4 regions of the Peribacillus sp. S4 genome follow, and region 4 is predicted to be linked to each of the others. Evidence: riboswitches for the same ligand, from Rfam matches in the RefSeq annotation. Region 4 holds a riboswitch; each other region holds the start of a gene.
What was found. Region 4 has a riboswitch for cobalamin ahead of metE (5-methyltetrahydropteroyltriglutamate--homocysteine S-methyltransferase). Riboswitches for the same ligand answer to the same signal wherever they lie in the genome.

Region 1 (5,448 bases), 300 kb from region 4:
TGATTGGTCATTCGTGAAAACTCCTTTAAGAATAGATTACTGGGTCATGATTGACGTTAACTTGAACAGCTTTCGCAGGCATTGTCATATTCGGAAGACGTCGAACGAACATAATACGTTGATTTCAACCCGCTTTCCCATGCCGTTAAATGGATGTCCAAAAGGACCTTCGCTTTGATTGTATTGTGTACATACAGATTAAAGCTGATTGCTTGGTCAATATGGCGTTGGCGGGCTGCATTTTGCCTGATGCTTTCCAGTTGATCCAAATTGAATCGCGTCTTTCTATAATATTCATACGTATTTGGCGTCAAGCCTGGTGCGGTCACCTTGAATTTGAAGTTTTTCTTTTCTTCGTAAAATTCAATTTCATACAAAGGATCGATTCCATCCGTGGAATTACCGATTTTGGCTGTCGATGAATTGGGGGCAATCGCCATTAAATAGCCATTACGGGTTCCGTGCTCCTGCACGTCTGCTTTTAAATCCAGCCATTTTTGATCTGTATAGTCACGCAGTTCGAAATAGTCCCCTGTATGCCAATCAGAACCTTCAAAGTATGGGTAAGATCCTTTTTCCTTGGCCAGTTCGTTGGATGCCTTGATAGTTAAGTAAGCGATCTTTTCGTATAAAGCATCTGCATAGTGAACAGCCTCATCGGATTCCCAATAAATATTCTGTGTGGCAAGTAAATGATGCCATCCAAACGTTCCTAAACCAATTGCCCGGTACCGTTTGTTCGAGATGGATGCTTGTTTGACAGGAAGATTATTCACATCAATGACATTGTCCAGCATACGGATCTGAATGGGAATCAATCTTTCCAGAACATCGCTGCCCACCGCTCGGGGCAAGTTAATGGATGAAAGGTTGCAGACAACGAAATCGCCGCTTTTACGAACCACAACAACGTCTCCATCTTCTGTTTCATATTCATCCGTGATCGTCGAAGGGCTTAGGTTTTGGGCAATCTCCGTGCAAAGGTTAGAACAATAAATCATACCTTTATGTTTATTCGGATTCTTCCGATTCACTTCATCGCGGTAGAACATATACGGTACGCCTTCTTCTAATTGAGAAATCATGATGCTTTTCATGATGTCCATCGCATTGATTTTTTCAAAGCTATAGTTTGGAAGCGTGCCATTTTCTGCGGCCTCGACAGCAAGTGCATAATGATTCCTGAAGCTTCCTTCGCCTTTCTTTTCGTCATAAAGATCTTCAAGTGAAAATCCAAGGGTTTGCTTAACGGTATGCGGATCGAAAAGATACCATTCTTTTCTGTCGCGTACAGCCTCCATGAATAAATCCGGTATGCATACACCTGTAAAAATATCATGTGCTTTTAATCTGTCATCCCCGTTTTGAGTCTTCAAATCGAGGAAGCTCATGATATCTTTATGCCAGGCATCCAAGTAAATCGCGATGGCACCTTTACGTTGTCCCAATTGATCGACACTTACAGCTGTCTGGTTGAATAGTCGAATCCAGGGCGTCGTGCCGGAACTATTTCCAGAGAAACCGCGGATATCGGAACCAAGCGAGCGAACCTTACCGACGTAAAGACCAACACCGCCGCCGAATTTAGATACTTTTGCCGCATCGTAGTTTGATAGGTAAATTCCGTCGATGGAATCTTCAATTGCGTCGATAAAGCAGGAGCTTAACTGTCCATGTGTTTTACCTGCATTGGAGAGTGTAGGAGTCGCAACGGTCATATAAAGGTTGGACATGGCCCAGTATGCTTCTTTTATCAGTTGCAGGCGGTGCTCCGTTTTTTCCATTCGCATGATTTCCATCGCGATGATCATGAAACGTTCTTGCGGCAGTTCGAAGACCTTGTCCTTTTTTGGGCGGGCCAGATAACGGTCATTCAATAAGTAGATGCCTATGTAAGAGAATAATTTATCTTTTTCCGGGTCGATCACCGATCCCAATTCCTCAATTTCCGCTTTTGTATATGAAGATAGCAGTTCTGGTTTATAAATGGGATAACGCTGACCTTCCGATAGCTGGGAGAGTTCTGTGATCAGCTCATAGAATGGGCCATAACTCTTGCCCTCATAACCTCGATTGGCTTGTGCATCCCTATACATTGTATTCAACAGTTCTGCTGCAGCAACGAAAGTCCAATCCGGGGCATCGATATCCACGCCTTCAAGAGCGAGCTGAATCAGTTTTTTTGAAGCCTGTTCTTCGGTTGAGTCACTTTTGCGATCAAGCCATTTTGTAAAACGCTTTTTGAACTTTTCCATATCGAGACGGCCTTCGAATTCCTTCGATAACATCTCAAGCTGGATGGATTTCGCTTCTGTGTCATTTTCACTTATGGTAGAGTTATATGTTTGAGTCATTAATAATCCTCCTTGTTAACTTCCGCTAAAATAAAAAAACCGCCCAAAGAATTGAGCGGATCAAACGATAGAATAAAAGAGGCATGAAAAAATAGCCGTTATACTATCGTTTCATCATCTCAATCCCCGAAGAATAAGAAACGTGAAAAATTCAAGGCAGGTCTCCTGACTCATGATCATCCTACTTTGAGTCCTTCCCGTATAGAGATCTATACAGTGGTTTTCTCATTTCGTCACATTTACAGTTGCGGGGACAGTTCCGGGTTTACACCGGATTCCCTTTTCAGCCATCACTGGCACCTTGGATTATAAAAATTCTATATATAGTTATTGGAATTGTTTATGTAATCAATATCTAGTATTTCTGCTTATATTATCGTAAGCCATATACGATGATAATTCAACTAATATATTTCAAAAAAACCAACCCTTATCTATTGACAAAGTGATGGAAGAGGGTGGGGGAATGAAAGATTTTATGGGGGAATGGATAAATCAAGCGCTGATTTTACGGGATTTTGTGTTAAAATAAAGTGTCTAGTAAAGGTGGCTCTCCGTTATTGCACTGAGGGGATTCGCGGAAAAATATTTATGAAAAAGGGGATAAAATCTTGGAAAAAGTATTAGTTTTTGGACATAAAAACCCGGATACAGACACAATCTGTTCAGCAATCGCTTATGCAGATCTTAAAAAACAGCTAGGTATCAACGCTGAACCAGTTCGTCTGGGTGAAGTGAATGGTGAAACTCAATATGCATTGGACCAATTCAAATTCGATGCTCCCCGTCTTGTGGAAAAAGTTGCAGGGGAAGCTGATGGCGTAATCCTGGTCGATCATAACGAACGCCAGCAAAGCGCTGAAGATATTGACCAAGTCCGTGTGTTGGAAGTTATCGACCATCACCGTATCGCTAACTTTGAAACAAGCGATCCATTATATTACCGTGCTGAACCAGTTGGCTGTACGGCAACCATCTTAAATAAAATTTATAAAGAAAACGGCATTGAAGTCCCTAAAGCAATCGCAGGTCTTATGCTTTCTGCCATCATTTCCGATTCTTTATTGTTCAAATCGCCGACTTGCACGGAGCAGGACGTTGCAGCAGCAATGGAACTCGCTGCCATTGCTGGAGTCGACGCTGAAAAATATGGCTTGGAAATGTTGAAAGCGGGAGCTGACTTAAGCGACAAAACGATTGCCCAGCTCATCACTCTTGATGCCAAGGAATTCTCCATGGGAATGGCTAAAGTGGAAATAGCACAGGTCAATGCCGTTGATCCGAACGAAGTCCTTGCTAAGCAAGCAGAATTGGAAGCAGCGATTGAAGCGGTCATCGCAGTGAAGGAATTGGACTTGTTCCTATTCGTCGTTACGGATATCCTGACTAATGATTCCGTTGCCTTGGCCCTTGGTAAAGCGGCATATGCGGTTGAAAAGGCATATGACGTTTCATTAAACAATAACATCGCCGTCTTGGAAGGCGTTGTATCGCGTAAAAAACAAATCGTTCCGGTCTTAACCGACGTATTCAGCAAATAATTCAGGAAAAGGGTTGCTCATTAAAACTTGGGCAGCCTTTTTTTGTACATTCAAAAAAAGACTCAACCATCCATTAAGGGTGTTTGAGTCTTTTTTCTTAATTTAAAGATTCCTTTTCTTTTTCATAGGCGATGACAATCAATTCTTTATTGGCTTCCTCGCCAAGTTTGCTTTCAAAGCTTTTCAGTTCATTCAATAAATCCGGTGACAGATTTGCTGCCGTATAATCCTGCTCGGGTGTCATGCTTTTCGCTCCTTTCAAAAGGAAATGATTCATGTTATCTATTTTGTCGGTTTGAAAAGTTTCTATTCAGCAGAATTTTACTTCTTTAAGATATTTTACTTTCTGAGGTGGCGAGTTTTTCAAGCAATGTCGAACTTTCTTCATCGAGTCCTTGGACTTGGACAGGTATTCCCAAGAGCTGATATTTAAGAATAACCGTATCGACAGCACCGACTGCTGAAGCATCCCAGATCTTGGAATGGGAGAAGTCGATGACGATTGCATCGGCTTTTTCCTTGAAGTCGAACTTTGAAACAAAGTCCTGGACAGAAGCGAAAAATATTTGTCCGCTGATACGATAAGTGATTTTCTTAGCCTGGATGTCTGCCGTTTTCTCTACTGCCACTTTAGAAATTTTAGCCGAGAAGAAAATCATGCTCAAAAGCACTCCGGCAAATACGCCTTTTGATAAGTCATGTGTATAAAGGACAATGAGGACCGTCACGATCATCACGGCTGCATCCGACTTAGGAGCTCTAGTGAGCCTCTTTAGGGAAGACCAGTCAAATGTCCCGATTGAAACCATGATCATGACTGCGACAAGTGCAGCCATCGGTATTTTGATAAGGACATCATTCAATACCACGATTAATACCATAAGGAATGCGCCCGCTACAAATGTCGATAGCCGGCCCCTTCCACCAGATTTAATGTTGATACCGGATTGGCCGATCATCGCACATCCTGCCATGCCGCCAAAACATCCGGCGACGATATTCGCAATCCCCTGGCCTTTGGCTTCCTTATTCTTATTACTGTCCGTGTCAGTCATCTCATCGACAATTTGAGCCGTCAATAACGATTCAAGCAGTCCAACAAACGCAAGGGCAATGGAATAAGGGAAAATGATCGCCAAAGTTTCGAAGGTCAAAGGGATGTCTGGAAGCATGAACATCGGAAGCGCTTCGGTCAATTGCCCCATATCCCCAACCGTCCGCACCGTAGCCCCCGTGGTAACTGCAACGATCGTCATGAATATGATGGCGACAAGTGGTGAAGGTATGACTTTCGTGATCAGCGGAAAAAGATAAATGATAGCTAATGAAACGGCTGTCATAACATACATGATCCATGTTTCGCCCACGAAATGGGTGAGCTGTGCCGTGAAAATCAAGATGGCTAAAGAATTCACAAAACCAGTCATGACTGGCTTCGGAATGAACTTCATTAATTTCCCGATTTTTAAAACCCCTAGTAAAATTTGCAGCAAACCAGTCAATATGGTTGCAGCAAGTAAATAGTTCAAGCCATGATCTTTAACAAGGTCGAC
Region 2 (5,448 bases), 1.5 Mb from region 4:
ATATGCTCGTCCATTGTTGGGTTGCCTCCAATTTACAAATATCCATTAATAAGGATTAAGCTTCCTAGTATGACAATCGCGATCAGCCAATTGCGTGAGGAATAGGTGTAAGTATCCTCGATATAGGAAAGGTTCTCCTGATAGCCTCTTGCGTTCATGGCCATCGTCAACTGTCCAGAGCGCTGCAATACTCCTAAAAATAATGATGAAATTAGTAATCCGAGAGATCGAATGCCTTTCCTAAACGAACCATACCCCAGCCGTGAAGCTTGTGATTGGTGAATGGCCAAAGCCGTATCTAAAAAAATAAAGATGAATCGATAGGTCAATTCTATTAAATCGACCAATAACGAAGGCATTTTAAGTTTTCGCAGCACGGATAGGATGACGGTAATGGGTGTAGTTAAGGTAAGGAAATATAAACAGCTGATGCTGCAGAATACGACAGTGATCAAATTGGCCACCGTACCAAAGCTGTCATCGCTGATGAATATTTGCCAATTCCCGATCTTCCAGGACCACCATGTATTCGAAATCGAAGTGAATTTACTAGTGAAAGAAAAAAGGATGGTAATGGTTCCTGATAGTATAAAAAATCCCGGTAATAGAAGTAATTTAAGATAATAAGAAAGCGGGATTTTTGCCGCGAAAATGATTAAAGCGCTCATCACCGTAAAAGTGATGAGCGAAACGGCCATATCCCTTACCGTTAACGAAAACAGCAAAAGAGAGAGTGCAAAAACCATCTTTTCCAACGGATGTACATCCTTTAGCCCATTGAAATAGGCATATTTATCAATGAGTAACATGCTTCGATTTTTCGGCCAATTCTTGTTTGGTTTGCTTATTCCTTTGTCTCATCACACCAATGAAGTATCCAATGAAGCCGGCTCCGATTGCAGCTTGAAGCGCAAATAATAAGCTTTCGGTTTCTGCACCTGGCGGCTCCCAAATACTGTTGAACCATGGCTTGTACTCCGGATGGATCTTAGTGATGGCTTCCTCGGCTTCGCCGTCGGCACCGCCAAATTCCGTTCCTTGTTGGGTGATTAACGGTAAGGTTGCAAGAATGACAACCAGGAAAAGCAGCAGTAAACTTTTTTTCATTTTAACGGGCCTCCTTAGATAAAACTCGCAGCAATTTCAATTCGCCTAGATTGTATTTTTTCAAGAAATTCATTACGACGACTGTCAATAACCCCTCACTGATCGCCAAGGGAATTTGGGTCAGGGCAAAAATCCCTGCAAATTTACTGAAAGAGGCCATGAATCCCCCTACCTCGGAAGGGAAAGCAAGAGCAAGTTGAACAGAAGTTACCACATAGGTGCCCAAATCCCCAAAAGCAGCTGCCAAGAATACGGCAAGTGAAAAAGACCATCCCAATTTAGTTGCGCCCTTGAAGACAAAGTAAGCAATGAAGGGTCCGCAAACGGCCATGGAGAATGCATTGGCCCCTAATGTCGTCAATCCTCCGTGTGCCAGTAAAACAGCTTGAAATAACAGAACGATGGAGCCGACCACACTCATGGCCAATGGTCCGAATAGTATGGAACCTAAACCAACTCCGGTAGGGTGCGAAGAACTTCCCGTAACAGAAGGAATCTTTAGGGCCGATAATATAAATACAAATGCGCCCGATAGGCCAAGTATCATTTTTGCTTCTGGGTTTTCCCTTACTTTGGACCTAATGGACCGGTAACCCAAGATTAAAAATGGAAGCGTCACGGCCCACCAGAATATAGCCCATTCTATGGGTAAAAAGCCCTCCATGATATGCATGGCCAATGCCCGTTTCGGGACAAAAAGCAATAAAATGACAAAATAAATAATTTTCCAATTGGTTCTTTTCATTCTTTCTCCTTTCAACACTTTTAATTGTTCTGATCAATCTTGAGAAGAAAAGCGGCGCCCAAACTAAAAAGCACTTCTCTCAAAGGAAAGAAGTGCGTAATGAACAGGAATTTTGCAGCATGAACCAACCATGGGCCATTTTGCCTGATCCGCACGCCCATCCTCGTAGGCTGAAACAGTTTCACGCTTCATGGCAGGTCTCCTGGCTTCGGTTCATCATCCCATTACATCCTTCCCATCTCATTTGACAGTGGATTAAAGTTAACGTAATGGAACTTCCCTTTACAGTGGCGGGACCGCTCCGGATTTTCACCGGCTTCCCTTTTAAGCTGAATTCCGAGAAATTCAACACCATGAAACTTATGTAATTATTTAGAAAATTCTCGTATAGTGTACCATAAAGAAATAATTCCAGCTACACTATCTTTTTTTTGGGGCCGAAATTTGTTGCGAGGATAGGATTGTAACTGGTTTTACACGTTTAAACTTTTCTAAACAGTCGGAATAAACTATTGAATTTTGACAAAGTTGTTATATGATAGATTAAGTTAGTTTGAAATGTATAATAAAACCAAATATTTCATTTTAAAAGTGCCCTTGTGTGAATAAGCAAGGGATAATAGGGAAATCGGTGAAAATCCGATGCAGCCCCCGCTACTGTAAACGCTGATGAAATTGTCGATAGCCACTGGCATGATGCCGGGAAGGGACAAAGTAAAATGAAGCGTAAGCCAGGAAACCTGCTTTTAAAATTGCATGATACTTTTCGGAGGGAAAGGTAGAAGGACTATGACGATTTTGGGAGGATTTGGCATGCTCGCCTTTGGCTCCTCATTCATATAGTTTTTTTAAAACCTTGACTCTTATGTTAAGGTTTTTTATTTCGCCTTTTCCCTGAACCTAGGAGGAAGAAGATGACTACTTGGAACTTGACGGGTACAAATACGCATCTGTTGATTTGTAATGGGAGCAGCTGCATGAAAAAGGGCGGGGAAGAAGTAACCCAAGCGATTCGCGATGAAATTGCTTCAAAAGGACTGGATCTGAAAATCCATACAACGAGGACACGCTGTAACGGAAGATGTAAGGATGCCTGCGTTGTGATTGCCTATCCCCAAGGAAACTGGTATCGAGTGGAAACGCCTGATTTCGGTCGGCAGATCGTCAGTAATATCGATGATGGTGAGTTTGTTTCACAGATGATCTATCAGTACAATGACGGGGAAATGGCCCCTAATCCAGATTTTCCTGCTCATACGGGTATTTCAAAGAACAAAGCGTAAAAGGAGATGTCTTAATGAGTACAAACGGTAAATTATTCGTCGTGGGCTTTGGGCCCGGGAATTTTGAACACATTACCAAACGTGCCGTCGAAGCCCTTCAAGAAAGTGACTACATCATTGGTTATAAAACTTATGTTGAACTCATTCAGGGACTGCTAACAGATCAAACGATCATTAGTACGGGGATGACTGAAGAGGTATCACGTGCACAGGAAGCAGTGAAACAAGCGGAGCTGGGAAAGAAAGTGGCGGTGATTTCCAGTGGGGATGCCGGAGTTTACGGGATGGCAGGGTTGGTTTATGAAGTATTGATTGAAAAAGGCTGGAAAGAAGAAACTGGAGTGGGCATTGAAGTCATTCCTGGCATTTCTGCAATCAACTCATGTGCGTCTTTACTTGGGGCGCCCGTCATGCACGATTCGTGTACGATCAGCCTCAGTGATCATTTAACTCCTTGGGAACTGATCGCTAAAAGGGTTGAAGCAGCTGCAATGGCAGACTTTGTCATTGCGCTTTATAATCCGCGCAGCGGCAGGCGGACCCGGCAAATTGTTGAAACACAGAAGATTCTCCTTCGCTACCGCTCGCCGGATACACCTGTCGGGTTGGTGAAAAGTGCTTATCGCGATAGGCAGGATATTGTCATAACCAATTTGCAGGATATGTTGAATCACGATATTGGAATGTTGACAACCGTCATTATCGGTAATTCATCCACCTTTTTATATGATGACAAAATCATCACACCAAGAGGCTATCAGAGAAAATATACGCTGAATTCGGAAAAGCAAACATTGAAGCCGCATCAGCGACTGCAAAAAGAAGCGGAACCGTGGGCATTAGATCAAGAAGCCTTAACCGATTCCGCTGGAGGAGTTGGATTACTTACAAAAGCACCAGAAAAGAAGCCAGCTTCCTATGAAATGGCAATGGAGGCCCTGTCAAGAGTCAAGGGTCAAGCCGTTAAGCAGTCCATTCAGCCGATTGTTCAGCAAAAAATGGAGTCGGTATTCGAACTTGCCGTTAGTCCAGGTGTGGCGAATAAACAATTCACTCCCAAACAAATGATGACACTTGCGGAAGTTGTCGGGGAAAAGGGAACGATGGAATATACGCCAAATCATAAAATCGTCTTAAAGATCCCGACAATGGATCCGGAAGTCATTACGGGGAAATTGCAATCAGCAAACTTTCTTTTGTCGCCGATTGGGGATGTACTGACATTAAAAGCCTGTGATTTCTGTGATGGTGAAAAAGCGGAATCCATTCCTTATGCGGACGAAATACACCGGGTGCTTGGCGGAATGAGCATGCCCAAGGAACTGAACATCGGTTTTAATGGGTGTGGGATGGCTTGTTATAGTGCTGTGATGGATGATATCGGGATTGTCTTCCGAAAAGGGAAGTTCGACTTATTTCTTGGAGCTAAACCGGTTGGAAGAACAGCCCATCCGGGTCAGCCGGTAGCGGAAGGCATTGAACCGGAACAGCTTGTAGAACTGATCACGGACATTGTCGGCGAGTATAAGCAAAATGCCCATCCAAATGAGCGGCTTTTTAAATACTTCAAACGTTCGAAAAAGATACAGAATTTTTCTTATCAGGACATCGCTCCCAAAATAAACATAGAGCCTGCGCCTTGTGAAGACTAATCAAGAGGGGGAAAGTAAATGAAAGCAGTTTTGTTCGTAGGACACGGAAGCCGGTTGGCTTCGGGAAATGAAGAAGTCCGTCATTTTATTGAAAATATGATTCCGGCAATGGACGGGCGTTTCATAGTGGAAACGTGCTTCTTGGAATTTGCGGCACCGAATATATCCAAAGGAATCGATAATTGTGTAAAACGAGGGGCTACTGAAGTTATCGTCATACCGATCATTTTGTTGCATGCAGGACATTCGAAATTACATATCCCAGCTGAAATAGAGGATGGGAAAACCAAGTATCCAGAAGTGAAATTCACATACGGCCAAACGATCGGGGTCCACCATGATGTATTGACGATCCTGACAGACCGTCTTGAGGAAGCGGGATTCGATACGACCTCTGAACATTCTGAGACAGCGATATTGCTAATTGGCCGAGGTGGCAGTGATGCTGATGCCAATAGTGATATATATAAAATTTCACGATTATTATGGGAAAAATTAAGCGTTAAATGGGTCGAAACAGCCTTCATGGGTGTAACGGACCCTCACGTGGATGAAGGTATTGAACGATGCATCCGATTAGGGGCAAAAAAAATTGTGATGCTGCCATATTTCCTCTTCACTGGGGTGTTGATGGAAAGAATGGAGGATATGCTGAAAGGCT
Region 3 (5,448 bases), 920 kb from region 4:
TCTAATCAACAGGACATTAATGCTGAAATCAACCAGTTAGAAAAAACTTATGGTTTTGAAACAGTTGACTTGAATGATTCAACAGAAACTATTAATCCAACAGAATTAGATTTTGATACAACAGAAGAATTTGAAGAATTCGTAAAAGGTCTTCAAGAAGAAGATGAAATTGAAGTTAATGAAGAAATTTCAGTTTCTGAAGATGAAGAAAACTCCGGTGGAATGCAAACTTTTGCTACTACAAAGAGTGGCTCAAAACTTTTGAACTGGTGGTCACCAGTTCAAAATGGGAAAATCGTACTAGGTTCATACAAGAATATTCGAATAAAATACAAATATAAATTGGTTAATAAAAAACCTCAGTTTGTATCAGTTTCTAATTACGATTCTTACTTAACTGGAATTAATTTGGAAGTTGACTGGTTACATAAAGGCGGGAAGGCATCCTTCAGTAAAAAGAACAGTACAAAAGATACTGCTAACATAACTGTTGATGGGGTTTATGTGCTAGGTGTTATAATTGCAGGACACCCTATTGGATTTAAATGGAATGGTTCGTGGAAACGCTCTTTAACATTAAAGAAATAGAAGTGCTTAATTTTCAATAAAATGAATTTAGGGGTTTATCAGTCTGTATCACTGATAAACCCCTTTTACTATAGTCCAACAAGAATTTTCGAAAATATCCTTTTCACTTCACACATATTCGCCTAATGTTCGCTGTCGGACACCTTCAGCAACTTTTGCACGTAGAAAAATATCTAAGGCTTCATGCAGTGTGTATTCAATCGTGAAACTTTCAGTAGTCTTACTGGTCAATTTCCGTTCCTTTAACGCTGTTCCACGCTGTTTAATAACGTGTTTTTTCATGAAAAAAAGCACCTCCAAACATAGAAAAATAATAGTGATATGGAATATCACTGTTTCCTACGTACAGAAATGCTTTTATCCTACATACAATTTCCGGCTTTTACGGTCATACCAACAGAAAAAAACCCTGCTACAACACGGAGAAACCGCATTATAACAGGGCTTATAAACTTTAGCGTCCCAGATAGGAATCGAACCTACGACCTACAGCTTAGGAGGCTGTCGCTCTATCCTGCTGAGCTACTGGGACATATATTAAAGTCGACGACTTATTTATTATATTTCTTATAGGCAAACTTTTCAAGCTAATAGCACATACTTATGAAAAAAAATCCTCATGAATGTTTAGCGTGTCGCTAAGCTTTCGTTTTTCCTCTTTTTTCATTAAATGGAATACTTTATTGCCCGCTGGTTTTCTGGTACTATTATACTATAAAAAAATCAGGAGAATGATAGTGAAAAAATATAGAGTGTTAAGGATGGCGGCATTGCTGGGGGTTTTGATTTTACCTGGATGCTCACAAGGGATTTTAGAGGGGATAGGCACAAAGACGGCTGCACCGATTGCGGAAGATGACATTGAAGTGGCCGAAGCGGCTGAGAATGGGACCGGGCAGGATTCGGAGGGGCAAATCGATACGGGAGACTGGTTAAAGGCCGAGTCCCCGGTCCAGCTCCCGATATTGATGTATCACAGCATTTCCCAAGGGAATGGCCTTCGGGTTCCAAGGGAGGAATTCCGATCACAGATGGCTTGGCTTCGGGAGAATGGTTACTATACATTATCCCCTGAAGAAGCATTCCTCGTTTTAACCGAGAATCGGATGCCAAGTGAGAAGTGCGTCTGGATTACTTTTGATGATGGCTATACAGATAACTACACGGAGGCCTTCCCGATATTAAAAGAACATGATATGAAATCAACTGTCTTCATGATCGGGAAGTCCATTGATAATGGCCATCACCTGACTGAAAATCAAATGTTGGAGATGAGCAGGGATGGGATTTCAATTGAAAGCCATACCATCAGCCATTTGGAGCTGAACCGCATGACGGCAGAGCAGCAAGAAGCGGAAATGGTTCAGTCGAAGGTGCTGTTCGACCATATCCTCGACCAGGACACGACAGTTCTTTCCTATCCGGTTGGCCGGTATAACGAAGAGAGTCTCAGGCTGTCAGAAGAAGCTGGATACAAGATGGCAGTCACTACCGACCCTGGGGGAGCTTCAAGCGACCAAGGGATGCATGCTCTGCATCGAGTTCGGATTTCACCAGGGTTATCGATCAATGGGTTTGCGTCGCTGATTGAAAATGCTGCAAAGCATTGAAGGTGGAAGGGTCATTTCGCACTTGTTCAGAAAAATCATATAATAATCGATTCTTACATGGTGTATAATGAAGGCAGTGAAAATTATATACATATGAACGATTTGGTGTCTTAATGACTTAATAGGGAAGTTGGTGAAATGCCAACGCGGTCCCGCCACTGTATATGGGAGCTGACGGCTGTGTACCACTGTATGAGATATGGGAAGGTGCCGTTGACGATGACCATGAGCCAGGAGACCTGCCAGAATTCGTACACCTGTAACCTACGCGGATGGGAAGGTGTGTGGCAGACCCTAAGAAAGAGTCCGTATTGATATTGTTGCCATGCAAGCATCTTCCGTTTAACGGGAGATGCTTTTTATTTTGGGGGTATCTTCCAGTATTGGTTTTCTCTGTTAGGTATGAAGAAATTAAATAAAAAGATTGTGGGGAATGAAAATGAAGAAGATTTTTGGTCTGATACTGTTAATGTTGCTTACTGCAGGCATGATGGTAGGCTGCGGTGGTGCTGCTGATGAAGGAAAAGAAAAAGAGCAAACGAATCATGCTCAACACGAGGCTTTCCCGATTACGATTAAAGATGCAAGTGGGGAAAAGGTAACGATAGAAAAAGAACCGAAGAAAATCGTTTCGTTGATACCAAGTAATACGGAAGTGGTCTTTGCACTTGGTTTGGGTAAAAAGGTCGTTGGTGTTTCCGACAATGATAATTACCCGGAAGAGACGAAAGAAATTGAAAAAGTTGGCGGAATGGAAATGAACACGGAGCTGATTGTCTCCATGAAGCCTGACCTTGTTCTTGCGCATGCATCAAGTGCCCATAATTCAAATGAGGGTTTACAGCAGCTTAAGGATGCTGGAATAGATGTGCTCGTAGTCAATGATGCACAAAGCTTTGACCAAGTCTATGAATCTATTGAAATGATTGGAAAGGCAACGGGAGAACATGATAAGGCAAACGAAATCGTTAAGGATATGAAAACGAAGCTCAAGGATATCCAGGAAAAAGCCAAATCCGTAAAGAAAGAGGATAGGAAGACCGTTTTAGTGGAAGTTTCGCCTTCACCGGAAATATACACACCTGGAAAAAATACGTTCATGAATGAGATGCTTCAGATTATTTCAGCGGATAATGCGGCTGCTGAATTGGACGGTTGGGCAAAAATTGATGAAGAGTCGATGATTGCTGCAAATCCTGATGTCATCATTACAACGTATGGTTATTATACGAAAGATGCAGTAAGTGAAGTGAAGGCCCGAAAAGGATGGCAAGACGTAAATGCTGTTAAGAATGGCCAAGTCTTTGATGTCCATTCTGACTTGGTGACCCGTTCCGGTCCACGCTTAATAGAAGGAGTAGAGGAACTTGCCAAAGCAGTCTATCCGAACCAATTTGACAACTAAATGGGCGTTTGCTTATTTGATTGCGTTGTTGATTTTGTTATTCGCAATGACGATAGGCATTTCCTTTGGTTCGGTGCCAGTTCCGATTCCCGTACTTATACAAATAATCGGCAAGGAGATTTTCCACTTGCCGATTTCTGCCGATCCGGATGTGATGCTTACGAATATCGTGATGAACATCCGCTTGCCGCGGGTGCTGCTCGCTGGTTTGGTTGGGGCATCACTTGCGATCGCGGGTGCGGCTTTTCAAGGTCTGCTCCGGAATCCGCTCGCTGATCCTTACACATTAGGTATTTCATCAGGAGCATCGGTCGGCGCCGTATTGACGATATTTTTGAATATATCACTGCCATTCATCGGTTTATATACTCTTCCGGCATTGAGCATCTTATGTTCAGTGCTCACGATGCTCTGCGTACTGACTTTTGCAAAAAGAATGGATCGGTCGATGAAAGTGGAAACGATCATTTTAACGGGAATCATTTTCAGCTCGTTTTTAAGTGCCTTCATTTCATTGATGATTGCGCTGACGGGTGATGAATTAAGACAAATCATCGGCTGGCTGATGGGAAGCGTCTCAATGCGCGGCTGGAATTATATCGTAATCATTTTGCCGTTTTTTATCATTGGCTCGTTGACCTTGATCATGAATACAAAAGAATTGAATGCGATGACTTTCGGGGAAGACCGGGCAAAACACTTAGGTGTGAACGTCAAGCGGCGGAAAATGTGGATCTTGATAGCCGGTTCGACATTGACAGGGGCAGCCGTTGCCGTTTCAGGGGCGATTGGTTTTGTAGGATTGGTCATTCCTCATTTTGTCCGAAAGATTTGGGGACCTGACCATAAACATTTGCTTCCGTTGTCATTGTTGATAGGAGGCGGATTCTTGATATTGGCCGATTTTGTAGCACGAACGATCATTGCCCCATCGGAACTGCCGATCGGGGTGATCACCTCACTTATCGGGGCACCTGCATTTGCGCTGATTTTATTAAAGAGACGGAGAGAAGGGTAAAAACGGATGCTTGAAGTAAAAGGGTTAACAGGTGGATATCACAACAAAGCTGTTTTGGACTCTGTCTCTTTTGATGTACATAAGGGGGAATTATTCGGGGTTCTTGGTCCTAATGGCAGCGGGAAAACGACGCTTTTAAGTATGCTTAGCGGGGTGCTTGATTATAAAGGCGGAAGCGTACGGATAAGCGGCAGGGATTTGAAGGATTATTCGTCAAAACAACTTGCACAGGTCATTGCCGTGCTCCCTCAACATTCCTCATTAGCTTTCTCCTATACAGTAAAAGAGACGGTCTCGCTTGGGCGATATGCCCATCAATCAGGTTGGTTCCATAGTTGGTCCGCAGAAGATGAATCGATTGTCCAGCGGGTGATGGAACAAACGGGAGTAGCTGATTTTCAGGATCTTCATTTTGATCGATTATCAGGAGGGGAAAGGCAGAGGGTCCTGCTGGCACAGGCCCTTGCCCAAGAGCCGGAAATCCTTTTTTTGGATGAGCCTACGAACCATTTGGATCTTTCCTATCAAAAAGATCTTCTTGATCTAATGAGGAAAATGGCAAAAGAGCAGAAGTTGACCGTTATTTCAATTTTTCATGATTTGAATTTGGCTGGATTATATTGTGATCGGCTTATGCTGCTTGAGAAAGGGCAGATTCAGGTCGTTGATGTCCCGAATGAAGTGCTTCAACAGGAACGGATTCAGGGTGTATATCATACGACGATCGAAAAACATCCGCATCCCGCCCTTCCGAAACCGCAAATGTTCATCGTTCCGGAAAAGCATGGCCAGGATACCATCCCGCTGGAAATTGATGAATCTTATTT
Region 4 (5,448 bases):
GATTCTTCCTTATCCCTTTCGCCCTTTTTTCGGCCTTTTTCAACATCTGGGATTTTAATGACCGCTATATCGTCAAAGGTGAAATGGACCGGATATTAACAAGACCGATACATAGCCTGTTTCAAGTCATTTTAGAAAGAATCGAGCTTGAAGCGTTATTTGGTGTTGTGACCGGTTTGATCATTATATTCTATTCGGCGATTTCATTGGATCTTCAGCTTGCGTGGTATGACCCGATTCTTTTCATCATTTTTGCAATAGGCGGGGCACTTGCCTATGCAGCCATATTCGTTGCGATAGCAAGCATTGGGTTCTGGTCGGATGCGAAAACATCCATCATGCCAATGATGTACAATATCGGGAACTACGGGCGCTATCCTGTTGATATTTATAATAAGGTCATCCGTTTTGTCCTTACATGGGTGCTGCCATTCGCGTTTGTCGGTGTCTATCCGGCATCTTATTTCCTAAGAAAAGAAGAGTGGTATGCATATGCATTTGCCACACCTGTAATTGGAGTTGCCTTTTTCGTGATATCCGTTTTCATATGGAATCAGGGAGTGAAGAGATACCGCGGGGCAGGGAACTGAAAGAACCCCTTCAACAGCATTCATGTTGAAGGGGTTTTTGTTTAGTTCCGTTTTTTCTTTCTTTCGATATATCTTGCTTGGGCTTGAACATATTGCTGTTTTTCCTCTTCCGTCTCCGGAATGACCTGAGGTACGTTTGTCGGCTTACCGTCTTCATCAATGGCAAGCATCGTTAAAAAAGCGCGTGCCGTAAGCTGTTTTTCCCCTGTTAATAGGTTCTCTCGCTCCACTTTCACGTATACCTCCATTGATGTGCGATGAGCACAGGTGACATAAGCTTCAAGGTTGATCGCGTCCCCTGTTTTGATGGGGGCCAAAAAATCAAAAGAGTCGCTTGAAGCAGTCACAACGGGTTTTCGACAATGTCGCATAGCGGAAATGCAAGCTATTTTATCAACATAGGCCATTACTTTTCCGCCAAAGATGGTATTATGATGATTTGTATCCGGTGGAAAAACAAGGTCGGTTAAAAAAGTCCGTGACTGCTGTGTTGGATGGGCAGCGTTCTTTTCAATCATTTGCCTGCTGGTTTACTAAAAGGTTTTTACGGACGACTTTTGCTGCTTCGACCATGTTTTTCAGGGAAGCGACGGTTTCCGGGATACCCCTTGTTTTCAGGCCGCAGTCGGGATTGATCCAAAACTGGTCTTTATCCAATACCTTGATGCCCCGTTCAATCATATCGACCATTTCTTCCACTGCCGGCACACGCGGGCTGTGAATATCATACACCCCCAGGCCAATGCCTTTTTCATATGTTTTTTCCTCGAATGCGGAAGCGAGCTCCCCATGACTGCGGGATGTTTCGATGGAAATTACATCGGCATCGAGGGAGGAGATGACATCCATGAAACTGTTGAAGTCGCAATAGCACATATGCGTGTGAATTTGGGTTGTATCCTCCACGCTAGATGTGGATATCAAGAATGAATTCACTGCCCAGTTCAAATACTCGTCGCGATCGCTTTTTTTCAATGGCAGACCTTCTCTAAGTGCAGGCTCATCAACCTGAATCATTTTAATTCCAGCAGATTCCAAGGCAATGACTTCTTTTTCTAAAGCGAGCGCCAGCTGAAAGCAAACATCCTCCCTGGAAATATCATCACGGACAAAGGACCAGTTCAAAATCGTAACAGGACCTGTCAGCATTCCCTTCACCGTCTTCTTCGTCAGTGATTGTGCGTATACACTTTCCCTGACTGTCATCGGTTCGATGAAATGGATGTCGCCGTAGATGACTGGCGGTTTCACGCAGCGGGATCCATAGGATTGTACCCAACCCTTTTCTAAAAAGACGAATCCGCCTAATTTATGACCGAAGTATTCAACCATATCCGTCCGTTCGAATTCCCCATGAACGAGAACATCCAAACCGATTTCTTCTTGGATTTCGATCCACCTGCCGATTTCTTCGTTAACGAATGTTTCATATTGCTTGGCTGTCCATTCTCCTCTATTGAATTTCCCGCGTGCTTGTTTAACTTCAAATGTCTGCGGAAAGCTGCCGATCGTAGTCGAAGGGAGAAAAGGCAATTTGAAAAATTCCTGTTGTTTTTGGTAACGGTCTTTAAATGGAAGCTGACGGCCGGCGGTCCTGTTTTTAACCTTTTCGACATTGGATTGTACAGACCGGTGATTTCGGACATTTGAATTGGCTAACGTTTGAATCGTAAATTTATTGACATCGACTTTTTCGGCGATTGCTTCAATGCCTTGATTATTCCCTTTGACCAAAAGTGTGATTTCCTCAAGTTTCTCATCAGCGAAAGCAAGGGCCTCTTTCACTTCTTTTGAAAGGGCGGTTTCATTACGAACGGTCACCGGGACATGAAGCAGGGAGCAAGAGGGCTGTAGCCAGATTTGGTCCTCGGCTACCTGTTTCTTAAGTGTCTCGATCAATTCGATTTTTTTGGATAAATCGGATAGCCAAATGTTTTTTCCGTCAATCACACCCGCTGCAAGCACTTTGTCCTTTGGGAAGCCGAACGCCTCAAGATTACTTAAATTCCTCCCTTTATCATGTACAAAATCAAGACCGATTCCTTGGACTTTTAATTCGATGACTTCTTGATAGTGTTCCACGGCATCAAAGTATGTTTGTAGCATGATGTTAAGGTTTGGTGCTGCTTCATTCAGTTTATCATAGAGGTAAGTAACGGTTTGCATATCATCTTTGGAAATGGATGAAACAAGGGAAGGTTCGTCCATTTGAACCCACTTCACGCCTTCTTGCTCCAACTCCCGCAGGATTTGCGTGTATAGGGGAAGCAGTCTCAGGATGATGCCAGGGATTTCCTGTTTATTGAAGCCTTTTGAAAGGGAGAGGAAAGTATAAGGTCCGATCAAAACGGGCTTCGTTTCGATCCCTAGCTTTTCCTTGGCTTCCCGATATGCTGTAAGTGGTTTATTTTCTGTTAAAGTAAGCTGTGCCAGTTTTAATTCAGGGACAATATAGTGATAGTTTGTATTGAACCATTTCGTCATTTCTGAAGCGACTTCATCATTGTTTCCCCGGGCCATTGAATAATAAACGGAAAGGGGGACACTTCCGCCTTCATAAGCTGAATAACGTTCAGGAACAAGACCGAACATGACGGACATATCGAGCATTTGATCATAGAAAGTGAAGTCGTTGACAGGGATGATATCAATGCCCCGTTGCTGCTGTTTTTGTAAGTTGCCTATACGGATTGCCTTTAGTTGTGCCGTAAATTCCGCTTCATCGATTTTACCTGACCAGTATGCTTCCAATGTACGTTTCCATTCACGATTTTCCCCGATTCGAGGGTAACCCAAACTGCTGCTCTTCAAAATTCCCATCCTCCTACATTCAATTAATCGAACAAAAAAAGCATTCCTAACCGTCAAAAAAGAAAGTTAGAAATGCTTAAAATAAAGAGGCATGCAAAATGCCCCTTACAATTATAAGGTCCCTAACACCTCCCTATTTCCCGTAGGTTAAAACAGTGTTGTCGAAATAGGCAGGTCTCCTGACTTAGGGAATATCATTAGCGGCTGGCCTTCCCAATCCGTTGATCAGTGGCATATTGATTGACGCTAACATTCCCATTACAGTGGCGGGACCGTGCCGGAATTACACCGGACTTCCCTTTTAATCCTAATGAAATTAGGAACCTATTTCCACATATGAAATTTTGCAAAACCTGCCTTGTTAACTGTTTGCAGGTCAAATATTTATAAAATAAAAACTATTATAAAAATTTAGACAATCTTAACATATCCGACCAAAAGGGTCAACATGGAAAAAGGATTAGGGAAAGTTTCCGTTTAATGCGTTTGTCGGTGATAAGGCTGATTCCTAAAAAGAATATATTGTTTGGACAGGGAGTATGTATAGAGGAAGTGGCGTTTTGAAATGGGGCGTGGGGGATGACTTTCTACATCTTGATTGCAGGGATCATTTTTTGCATGGTGATGAGCATTCGTACGTTATTTCTTGTTGAGTCGGGAGGAAAGAAATTTTCTCTTGAGGATATGCTGTGGCTTGGCAATTTATATGCGACGATATTAGTTGGATTTGCACTGATTTATTTATTATACGAGCTTCAGAATCATTCGGTGATTCTTGATATGGGCAATCGGTTGGATGGGACTTTCTATGAGCAATTGAAGACTTCTTTTTATTTTAGTGCGATGACGATGTTTTCTGTAGGGTATGGAGATATAGCCCCAATTGGCATGGGAAGGATGATAGCTACCATTCAGGCCTTCATTGGGTATACACTGCCGGCAGCGTTCGTGATTCGTACGGTGATCGATCTGGAGCAGAAAGATAGGAAGGATAAATGAAAGTTGTGTTTCTTTCGATTATTGGGTACTCTTACCATAATGAAAGAAATGGAGGGTTCAATATGACTGTTAAAATTGGCGAAAAAGCACCTGATTTCAAACTCCCTGCAAACAATGGTGAAATGGTTTCCCTATCGGATTTTAAGGGGAAAAACATTGTTTTATATTTTTACCCAAAAGACATGACGCCAGGTTGCACGACGGAGGCCTGTGATTTCCGGGACCATAATGAGCAATTCGAGGAATTGAACGCGGTCATCCTTGGTATCAGCCCAGATCCAGCGGCACGTCATGAAAAATTCATCGAAAAACATGGATTGCCTTTTCTGCTGCTGGCTGACGAAAATCATGAAGTGGCTGAATCATTTGATGTTTGGCAATTGAAAAAGAACTTCGGCAAGGAGTATATGGGCATTGAACGTTCAACTTTCCTGATTGATAAGGCTGGAAATGTAGTCAAAGAATGGCGAAAAGTAAAGGTTAAAGGCCACGTCGAAGAAGCGCTTGAAACTCTTCGCGAACTCGAAAAATAAGGGATAGGCAGATGAAGGATGAGAGGATAACGAAGCTTGCAGCCAGGCTGGTTCATCATTCGATACAATTACAGCCTAAAGAGAGAATCCTCATACGGGGGCATATCAACACGAAACCATTATTGAAAGAGTTGATTGATGAAATATACAGAGTGGGTGCTTATCCATATGTGGAACTCGAGGACGATGAGATAAGCCGCCACCTGTTACTAGGGAATGTGAAGGAGCAGCTTGACACAGCTTCGCAATGGGCCTTGAAGAAATATACGGATATCGATGCGGTCATCATCATCACTGGGGAAGAAAACAATGCGGAAATGACTGATGTTCCCATCGAGAGGCACCGTCTTCAAGGGGAGGCCATGAATTCCCCTACACTTTTTTATGTAAACAACCGACGTTGGGTCTTACTTAATTATCCCACCAAGGCAGCAGCGCAAAAAGCCGGCATGACCTTCAATAGGTACGAAGACTTTCTTTTGAACGTATGCACAATGGATTACGGGAAAATGGAG

Region 1: linked by a shared signal. The riboswitch ahead of ACJ9PY_RS05340 (ribonucleoside-diphosphate reductase subunit alpha) and the one ahead of metE (5-methyltetrahydropteroyltriglutamate--homocysteine S-methyltransferase) in region 4 are both predicted to bind cobalamin.
Region 2: linked by a shared signal. The riboswitch ahead of ACJ9PY_RS10975 ((2Fe-2S) ferredoxin domain-containing protein) and the one ahead of metE (5-methyltetrahydropteroyltriglutamate--homocysteine S-methyltransferase) in region 4 are both predicted to bind cobalamin.
Region 3: linked by a shared signal. The riboswitch ahead of ACJ9PY_RS26340 (ABC transporter substrate-binding protein) and the one ahead of metE (5-methyltetrahydropteroyltriglutamate--homocysteine S-methyltransferase) in region 4 are both predicted to bind cobalamin.

What each region holds. Positions count from the first base shown of each region.
Region 1 is NZ_CP175708.1:1,115,603-1,121,050, forward strand. It holds gene ACJ9PY_RS05335 (ribonucleotide-diphosphate reductase subunit beta) at 1-11, opposite strand, end outside; gene ACJ9PY_RS05340 (ribonucleoside-diphosphate reductase subunit alpha) at 57-2,354, opposite strand; cobalamin riboswitch at 2,492-2,673, opposite strand; gene ACJ9PY_RS05345 (manganese-dependent inorganic pyrophosphatase) at 2,966-3,895, shown strand; gene ACJ9PY_RS05350 (hypothetical protein) at 3,993-4,139, opposite strand; gene ACJ9PY_RS05355 (SulP family inorganic anion transporter) at 4,225-5,448, opposite strand, start outside.
Region 2 is NZ_CP175708.1:2,299,733-2,305,180, forward strand. It holds gene ACJ9PY_RS10950 (energy-coupling factor ABC transporter ATP-binding protein) at 1-14, opposite strand, end outside; gene cbiQ (cobalt ECF transporter T component CbiQ) at 33-809, opposite strand; gene ACJ9PY_RS10960 (energy-coupling factor ABC transporter substrate-binding protein) at 796-1,107, opposite strand; gene ACJ9PY_RS10965 (energy-coupling factor ABC transporter permease) at 1,109-1,852, opposite strand; gene ACJ9PY_RS10970 (hypothetical protein) at 1,916-2,044, opposite strand; cobalamin riboswitch at 2,027-2,223, opposite strand; cobalamin riboswitch at 2,425-2,615, shown strand; gene ACJ9PY_RS10975 ((2Fe-2S) ferredoxin domain-containing protein) at 2,767-3,135, shown strand; gene cobJ (precorrin-3B C(17)-methyltransferase) at 3,150-4,787, shown strand; gene ACJ9PY_RS10985 (sirohydrochlorin chelatase) at 4,806-5,448, shown strand, end outside.
Region 3 is NZ_CP175708.1:5,475,974-5,481,421, reverse strand. It holds gene ACJ9PY_RS26360 (hypothetical protein) at 1-588, shown strand, start outside; gene ACJ9PY_RS26355 (hypothetical protein) at 697-870, opposite strand; tRNA gene ACJ9PY_RS26350 (tRNA-Arg) at 1,047-1,120, opposite strand; gene ACJ9PY_RS26345 (polysaccharide deacetylase family protein) at 1,350-2,198, shown strand; cobalamin riboswitch at 2,285-2,460, shown strand; gene ACJ9PY_RS26340 (ABC transporter substrate-binding protein) at 2,632-3,603, shown strand; gene ACJ9PY_RS26335 (FecCD family ABC transporter permease) at 3,566-4,621, shown strand; gene ACJ9PY_RS26330 (heme ABC transporter ATP-binding protein) at 4,628-5,448, shown strand, end outside.
Region 4 is NZ_CP175708.1:811,722-817,169, forward strand. It holds gene ACJ9PY_RS03840 (ABC transporter permease) at 1-590, shown strand, start outside; gene ACJ9PY_RS03845 (acyl-CoA thioesterase) at 632-1,108, opposite strand; gene metE (5-methyltetrahydropteroyltriglutamate--homocysteine S-methyltransferase) at 1,101-3,410, opposite strand; cobalamin riboswitch at 3,553-3,744, opposite strand; gene ACJ9PY_RS03855 (potassium channel family protein) at 3,981-4,400, shown strand; gene bcp (thioredoxin-dependent thiol peroxidase) at 4,463-4,933, shown strand; gene ACJ9PY_RS03865 (aminopeptidase) at 4,945-5,448, shown strand, end outside.